One region of the Lysinibacillus sp. Y5S-8 genome, then DNA from elsewhere that is predicted to be linked to it. Evidence: riboswitches for the same ligand, from Rfam matches in the RefSeq annotation. Region 1 holds a riboswitch; the other holds the start of a gene.
The links. Region 1 has a riboswitch for thiamine pyrophosphate ahead of thiM (hydroxyethylthiazole kinase). Riboswitches for the same ligand answer to the same signal wherever they lie in the genome.
Positions count from the first base shown of each region.

Region 1 (4,524 bases):
TACGAATGACTTGCTTATTTGTTTCATTTTTTTGCAATAATATGCAAAAAGCTTGTTGCTATTTATTTCCTCATATTACCTTACCTAAAAAAATAAAAAAAATCAAAGTCCATACCTTTGCATGAACTTTGATTTTCGACATTATTTCCTAGGAAATGATGATGAATGGCATTGCTTTGTTTCTTGTTGTCGTAATTCAACTCGTCGAATTTTTCCAGAGGATGTTTTGGGTAGCTCTTCGACAAATTCAATAGCACGAGGATACTTATATGGGGCAGTCAATGATTTCACATGACTTTGAAGTGTTTGAATAAGTGTTTCATCACCAATTTCACCATTACGAAGAACAATAAATGCCTTTACAATATTTCCTCGCACTTTATCTGGACTGGCAATGACAGCAGCTTCTTTCACAGTTGGATGCTTCATCAAAGCATCCTCTACTTCAAAGGGACCAATTGTATAACCGGAGGAGATAATGACATCATCTCCTCGACCCTCAAACCAAAAGTAGCCATCTTCATCTTTGTAGGCACGATCTCCTGTTATATACCAATCACCACGGAATTGTAAATTTGTACGTTCAGAATCATTTAAATATTTTTTAAAGAGAGCTGGTGTTTCACGATGAACAGCAATATCACCCACCTCTCCTACTGCAACGGGATTGCCGAAATCGTTAATAATATTAACGGTGTTGCCAGGAGTAGGTTTTCCCATTGAGCCAACTCGCGCCTCCATCCCTACCATTGTACCAACAAGTAATGTATTCTCCGTTTGACCATAGCCATCTCGCACTTGTAAATGGAATGTTTCTGAAAATACGTTGATAACCTCACTATTTAATGGTTCACCTGCTGATACAGCTTGGCGAATTGCATGTAAATCATATGCTTGTAAATTTTCAAGTGATGCCATAAAACGATATTCAGTTGGTGTACAGCATAATACATTGATTTTGAATTTTTCAAGCAGTGCCAAATAGGAAACCACATCAAATTTACCTTTGTAAACAAATGCAGTAGCACCACTGCCTAATGTAGCGAGAAAAGGACTCCATATCCATTTTTGCCATCCAGGTGCTGCTGTTGCCCAAACAATATCATTTTCTTGTACACCTAACCAATGTGGTGCTGTTGTTCGTAAATGAGCATAGCCCCAGCTGTGTGTATGTACCGCTGCTTTCGGGTTACCTGTTGTGCCGCTTGTATAGGCTAAAAATGCATTATCAGTACTTTTTGTCGGAGTCGGATTTATGTAAGTTGTAGGTTGATGGTGCATTTTTTCTAGTAAAGGCTGCCAAGGCTCATGTGCTTGTCCTATGACAAATTGCTGTATGCCCTGTAAATTTCCAACTTCATCAAATTGTTCAATATAGGGCTCATAGGCAACAACCCCTTTAGCATTCGCGTGATGAATGCGATACTCAATATCTTTTGTTCTTAACATTTCTGAACTTGGAATGATGGTTAAACCTGCTTTTAATGCTGCAATATAAACAATATATGCTTCCACTGAGCGTGGTACCATCACTAAAATCACATCACCCTTCGTTAAACCTTGTAAGGTGAAAACATGTGCTGCTTGATTCGCTTTTTCCATCAAATGTGCATATGTAATAAATTGTACAGCTTGATTTTCTTCATAAATAATTAAAGCATTTTTCGTTGCATCCTGAGCATATTTTTCAATTTCCTCTGTTATGTTATACCATTCTGGTGCAACTAAATCTTGTCTTTTCATGGCAAATGCCCCCTTTTGCTATGACACATTATAAAACTCCTTTTTCAGTATTTTCAATGGTTTGCGCTTAATTTAGGTAAAGTCATGACAACTATCATACCTAGCTATATGGCATCAGTCACGTTTTGTCGATAGGAAAACTAGCTATTGAATACAAATGAAAAGTATGGTACATTTTGGTCAACTAAAAGCAAAATTGCAGGGGGACTCGAAAGAGTTGAGAAGGTAAAACCTGACCCTTTGAACCTGTTAGTTAATACTGACGTAGGGAGCAACAGACATCGATTTTTTCAGATGAAAGGCTCTTTTTCGTGTATTTTTACATAAAAAGAGCTTTTTTGCATGCTTACGTCCATCCACAAAGGAGGACAAAAACAAAATGATATTTCAAACAATTCGTCAACAGCAACCACTTATTCATTGCATCACAAACTATGTGGTGGCAAATTTCCAAGCAAATGGTTTATTAGCATTAGGTGCTTCGCCCGTTATGGCTGACGATAGCCAAGAGGTTGAGGAAATGGTAGCAATGGCACAAGCTTTATTAATTAATATTGGGACACTCAATACTCGCACCAAAAACGCCATGCTGTTAGCAGGAAAAAAAGCTAATGCACTTGGCATTCCAGTTATATTAGATCCAGTTGGGGCAGGGGCTACAACTTATCGCAAGGAAACCGTTCAATACTTACTTGAAAACATAGAATTTGCCGTAATTCGCTGTAATATCGGTGAGCTTGCGGCTATAGCCAATGTAGATTGGCAACAGAAAGGTGTAGATAGTGGTCATGGCTCCATGTCACTGGAGACGGAAGCATTACTAGTGGCACAACGATATAATTGTATCGTTATTGTAACAGGTGAACGTGATCTTATAACAAATGGTGAGCATAGCCAGTGGATAGCTGGTGGCCATCCACAAATGACAGAGGTCACTGGTACTGGCTGTTTACTTAGTGCGTTTTGTGGTGCTGCCTATGTCGCAGGTAACAAGCCATACCACCAATTAGCAGAAACACTCACTTACTATAAAAAAGCAGCAGTACTAGCTTCTGCATTCACTGCAGATATCGGTGATTTTCAAATAGCTTTGCTTAATGCTATACATCGTTTATCAAAGGATGGTGAAGCATCATGCATATTGTAACGACGATTGCTGGATCAGATAGTGGTGGCGGTGCTGGTATACAGGCTGATTTAAAAACATTTCAGGAATTAGAGGTGTTCGGCACTTCCGTTATTACAGCTTTAACTGCACAAAATACAACAGGCGTGACAGGTGTTTTCCCCATTGACATTTCGTTTGTGGAAAAACAATTTCAAGCGTTAGTCGAAGATTTTCCAATTGCTGCAATGAAAACAGGCATGCTTTATTCCTCTGGTATTATCCAAGCCATCGCACGCATGATCGGTGAATTAAACATACCACTAGTTGTGGATCCCGTGATGATTGCAAAAGGTGGAGAAAGCTTATTACAGCAAGAAGCTATTGAGGCGTTACGCTCATCTTTACTACCACTAGCTACGATTGTTACGCCAAATATACCCGAAGCAGAGGCTCTCACGGGGAGAGCCATTCGCCATTTTGAGGATATGAAACAAGTGGCTCAAAGCTTTTTACAGCTAGGTGTACAATGCGTCATTCTAAAGGGTGGGCATTTAGCAGAACCACTTTATGCCATTGATTATGTATTTTTCAAAAATGGACAGTCTTTTTCGATGCAGTCTCCACGAATCCAAACAAAAAATACACATGGTACTGGCTGTACATTTTCAGCAGCACTCACTGCTTTTCTTGGACGAGGTTTAGCGATGGAAGAGGCTATTATCGAAGCTAAAAAATTTATTCAATTAGCGATTATGCATGATTTATCCATCGGCAACGGGCACGGACCTACAAATCATTTCGCTTATCAACAGCATAAGGAAGCCTGTGAGGTAATCATTCATGAAACGTGAGGATTTACAGCTTTATTTTATTATGGGGACAGGCAATGTTTTTCAACAAGATCCCATCCATCTCCTCGAAAAGGCATTGCAAGCTGGCATTACGATGTTTCAATTTCGCGAGAAAGGGTCTGTTGCCTTAACTGGATTAGCCTATGAACAATTTGCACGCCAATGTCAAAAACTTTGTCAGCAGTATAATGTACCGTTTATCGTTAATGATGATGTAGAGCTCGCTTTGCGACTTGGTGCTGATGGCGTTCATATTGGACAAGATGATTTAGATGTTGAAATGGCACGTAAAAAAATCGGGAACATGATACTTGGTGTTTCTGTACATTCACAGGAGGAATTACAAACAGCTATAGACCATCATGCTGATTATGTAGGAATTGGTCCAATCTTTGCAACAACATCTAAAAGTGATGCACAACCACCATGCGGTACAAATTTTTTACAGCAAGCTTATCATCTTTATCCTGAATTACCGATTGTAGCGATTGGTGGGATTACTTGTACAAATGCACATTCTGTTTTTCAAGCAGGTGCTGATGGTGTTGCCGTTATTTCTGCTATCTGTGAAAGTGAAGATATTACACACACCGTATCTACATTTACGTCGTTATCTCGCATAAAAAAATGATCTATAAACAAACTAAAACCAGTGCCTTTTACGGTCACTGGTTTTAAGTTTATAAATGCTTAGTCAGCATTTATTGGTTGTTTGGCATACCTTTTAATTGAGATTCTGCCATTTGTACAAGACGTTTAGTGATTTCACCACCAACGGAACCGTTAGCACGAGCTGAAGCTTCAGCTCCTAATTGAACACCA
Region 1 covers NZ_CP145889.1:3,490,781-3,495,304, forward strand. The annotation lists gene V6670_RS16950 (acyl--CoA ligase) at 142-1,743, opposite strand; TPP riboswitch at 1,934-2,031, shown strand; gene thiM (hydroxyethylthiazole kinase) at 2,123-2,890, shown strand; gene thiD (bifunctional hydroxymethylpyrimidine kinase/phosphomethylpyrimidine kinase) at 2,878-3,702, shown strand; gene thiE (thiamine phosphate synthase) at 3,692-4,333, shown strand; gene V6670_RS16970 (alpha/beta-type small acid-soluble spore protein) at 4,404-4,524, opposite strand, start outside.

Region 2 (4,524 bases), 1.0 Mb from region 1:
TGCGGAACGAGGACTGTGCTAAGGTCATATAAACGCCTATTCCTTTTTTTGCACCAAGCCACTCCGCAATAACAGCGCCCATCACACTATACGTCGCAGCAATTTTTATACCTGAAAAAATGGCTGGGTATGCATGAGGCCATTCGAGCTTCCAAAAAGTTTGCGCCTTTGTAGCACCAACCATGGCAAAATAATGCTTTAACTCAGGTGCTGTTTGCCGAAATCCGTCCATTGCCGCAATAACAATGGGGAAAAAGCACACGAGGCAAATAATGATGAGCTTTGGTAATAAACCAAAGCCAAACCAAATAATGAGCAATGGCGCTAAGACAAGAATAGGGATATTTTGCGACATAATTAAAATCGGATAAAACAACTCCCGAATAAATGTAAATCGATGCAAGACAATCGCCACCATTAATCCACAGGCAATGCCAATGGCAAGTCCTAATAAGGCTAATTGCATCGTAGCCCAAGCATGTGGTAAAAAGGTTTGATAGGACTGAAAAGCTTCCAACAAAATACTACTTGGTGCAGGTAATAACCAATGAGGAACTTCAGCCACCTGCACAATGAGCTCCCACACGAATAAGAGGAAGGCGATAAAAATAATCGTCCTTCCCTTTTGCAAAGCTTGTTTCATTACTGGTATTTCTCCGTTAATGTATCCATTGTTATACCAGTTGGCTGATATAATATTTTCACTTGTGTAATGACATTGATGGCACCAAGCTCAATCATCTTGTCATTCATTTTTTCAATGATTTGCAGCAACGTTGACAGTTCACCTTCCATCGTCGTTTCCAACGGATGTACCTCATATTTCACACCAGCAGCATCTATCACAGCAATCGCCGCATCGACATACGGTATAACATCCTCAAATTTCTCTGTTTTTGGAATGATTTGAACACTGATTAATGAATTCGCCATCTTATTTGGCCTCCTTTTTAGGTAAGAAATCATTTGTAAAGGCTTGTTTCGCATTAAATTCGCCCTCTAACACGTTGTTGCTAGACATCCATTTTGCGTAGTTTTCCCATACAGAAAGCTTTTGCTCTCCCCATTGCTTGGCATCATCCTGATATTTATCAGCTAGCCATTCCTGACTTTTATGCACTAACGCTTGATCTAAATCGGGAGCCGCTTCTATTAAAATATCAGCCGCCTCACTTGGATGCGCTATGGCGTATTCATAGCCCTTCGATGCAGCCGCCACAAACGCTTTAACTATGTCAGGATTGTCCTGGATCATTTTTTCATTTGTAGCTAGAACAGGTGTATAATAGTCCAGCTGATCACTATAATCTGTTAAGTACAGCATATTAATCTTTTCACCCCGTAGCTCAGCTTCAATACCTGTCCACGCGTAATAAATCCAAGCAAAATCAATATCCTTTTGCATCATCGTGAAAAAGTCTAAATCTCCTGCATTGACGATATCTAATTTATGAATGTCTGCCTTTTCTGTTTGCATCAATGATTGTAGGACAGCTTGCTCTAGTGGAGCCCCCCAACCACCATAGGTTTTACCTTCGAAATCCTTTGGTGATGTAATACCTTTTGATGCAATAGAAGCAAAGCCAGATGTATTATGTTGAATAATAGCGGCAATGGAGACAAGAGGCACATCTTGCACACGAGCCTGTGTAATACCTTCCTGATAGCTCACGCCAAACTCTGCCTTGCCAGAAGCAACAAGCTGATCGGCTCCTGCCTCCCCAGGCATAATAATGTCAACATCTAAGCCCTGCTCTTCAAAATAACCGAGTTTTTTTGCGACATACAGCCCTGTATGATTCGTATTTGGTGTCCAATCTAAGACCACTGATACTTTTTTCAGCTGATCAGTAGCCTGCTTGTCCTCCTTGTCACTACAGCCCACTAACGTTAAAAGTGCAGCCACTAGAATAAATAACCATTTTTTCATGCGAAGTCCTCCTAGTTGATAATGTGAAAGTGTTCATGATTGAATGTTGTCACCAGAAAGAAAGCGTATGCGTTTGGCAAGATATTGCTTGAAAACATAAAAAAAACGCCTAGGATTCCTCCCAGACGTATTGCAATCAATCTTCAAAACTTTGCTTTTTTGAATAGATGTTCCCTACGCTGGTACGAGCCAAATCAGGTTCAAAGGGTCAGCGTCTATCGGACACAATCTCAGCTAGCAACTACTAGCCCCCCTACATTCTTGTGCTATGAACTTTTCGTTGATTATTATACCCATAGTTACGCTAAAATGACAAGATGCTATTTTTGACTAACGACTGCTCCCGTAAAAAAAACCCAGCACTCCTAAGAGACTGGGCTTATCATTAGCTTGGTTTCTGCTCTTTTTTAGCCGTTAAAACATGAGAAATGGCCCCATCTGTTGCAATATCCACTTTAAACGAACCGTTGGAATGGCGATCAGCACGCGTCAATGTTTGGACATCAATGACCTCTTGTACACCTTTTTCCGTTTCAATCACTATTTGCTCCTCATTCGTTGCTTGAATAACTGCCACAATACGGTGAGGATTTGCTTTTAATTCTGTTAATACTTTTAGACCACGTTTTGCACGACTTGCCACTTCAACTTCTGCAACATTCATTTTCTTCACGGCTCCACGCTGCGTGACGATTACCACATATTGTGTAGCATCAGGCTGTAGCACATTGACACCGACTAAGGCTTCTCCATCCTTTAGCGTGATGCCTTTGACACCGCCTGTTTTCACTCCTGTAACTGGTAATTCTTCCAGTGGGAAACGAATCGCATAGGCTGTATCCGTTGTTAACATTAGTTCCACATCATCTGTCACAAACGATGCATAGATCATCGCATCGCCCGCTTTAACATTCATTGTTTTAATTGGCTTCGAATAACGCGTCACCGCATAATCTGCCAGTGGGGAGCGTTTAATTTGACCATCTTTTGTAGCTGTTAAAATATACGTATTTGGCTGCTCGAATGTTTCAAAGCCATACACTGCAATAATAGACTCATCTTCCCCTGTTGGCACAATACTTGAAATATGCTGTCCAAGATCCTTCCAGCGAATATCAGGTAGCTCATGAACAGGCTGGTAAATATAATTGCCTCGATTTGTGAACAGTAACAGATGATGCTGTGTATTTAAGGTGGCTTCATACAATAAGTAATCCGAATCCTTCATCGCAAAATCCTGACCATTGGAAGCGGCATGTGAACGTGTGGATGTACGTTTAATATAGCCATCCTTCGTCACCGTCACCACAACCTCTTCACTTGGCACAAGGACATCTAGCGTAATTTTAATTTCTTCTATTTCCTGCTCAATTTTCGAGCGACGTGGCTCTGTGAAGCGTTTCTTAATCTCTAGTAACTCTTGTTTAATGACACGCACAAGCTTGGCTTCACTTTGTAAAATTCCTTCTAGCTTCGCAATCAACTTATTTAACTCGTCTTGTTCTTGACGAAGCTCTGTGATGTCTGTATTCGTTAAACGATATAATTGTAAGCTAACGATCGCCTCGGCTTGTACCTCTGTAAAATCAAACTTCGCTTGTAAATTAAGCTTCGCATCCTTCTTATCGTTAGAAGAACGGATTGTCGCAATCACTTCATCTAAAATGGAGAGTGCTTTAATTAACCCTTCTACAATATGAGAACGATCCTTTGCCTTTTGTAAATCATAAATCGAACGGTTCGTCACCACTTCTTTTTGATGCGCAATATAGGCATCTAGCAATAATGGCAATGTCATCATCGTTGGACGACGATTATGAATAGCAATCATATTAAAATTATAAGCTACCTGTAAATCTGTTGTTTTAAATAGGTATTGTAAGATTCCTTTTCCCGGAACATCCTTTTTCAGCTCAATCACAACACGTAAGCCTGTACGGTCTGATTCATCTCGGATTTCCGCAATACCCTCTAAACGTTTATCTACACGTTGCTCATCAATTTTTTTCACAAGATTCGCTTTATTCACATCATATGGTAATTCCGTGATGACAATTTGCTCTTTGCCACCCTTGATCGGTTCTACTACGGCTTGCGCACGGACAATGATTTTACCTCGACCTGTTTCATAAGCCTTTTTGATGCCATCTACCCCTTGGATAATCCCACCTGTCGGGAAATCCGGCCCTTTAATCACAGTCATTAATTCATCTACTGTCACGTTCGGCTTGTCTAAGCGCATTAACACAGCATCTAGCACTTCATCTAGCGCATGCGGGGGAATATCTGTAGCATAGCCAGCCGAAATCCCTGTAGAGCCATTGACTAGTAAGTTTGGAAAACGTGCAGGTAAAACAGTCGGCTCCATATCTTGATCATCAAAGTTTGGTACAAACTCGACCGTTTTCTTGCCAATATCTCGTAGCATTTCACCAGCAATAGCAGACAGTCTCGCTTCTGTATAACGCATCGCAGCTGGAGGATCACCATCAACCGAACCATTGTTACCATGCATCTCAATAAGCATATGACGTGCCTTCCAGTCCTGACTCATACGTACCATTGCTTCATAAACAGAGCTATCACCGTGCGGA
Region 2 covers NZ_CP145889.1:2,449,567-2,454,090, forward strand. The annotation lists gene V6670_RS11930 (ABC transporter permease) at 1-643, opposite strand, end outside; gene V6670_RS11935 (thiamine-binding protein) at 643-933, opposite strand; gene V6670_RS11940 (ABC transporter substrate-binding protein) at 935-1,930, opposite strand; TPP riboswitch at 2,085-2,195, opposite strand; gene parC (DNA topoisomerase IV subunit A) at 2,316-4,524, opposite strand, start outside.
Region 2: linked by a shared signal. The riboswitch ahead of V6670_RS11940 (ABC transporter substrate-binding protein) and the one ahead of thiM (hydroxyethylthiazole kinase) in region 1 are both predicted to bind thiamine pyrophosphate.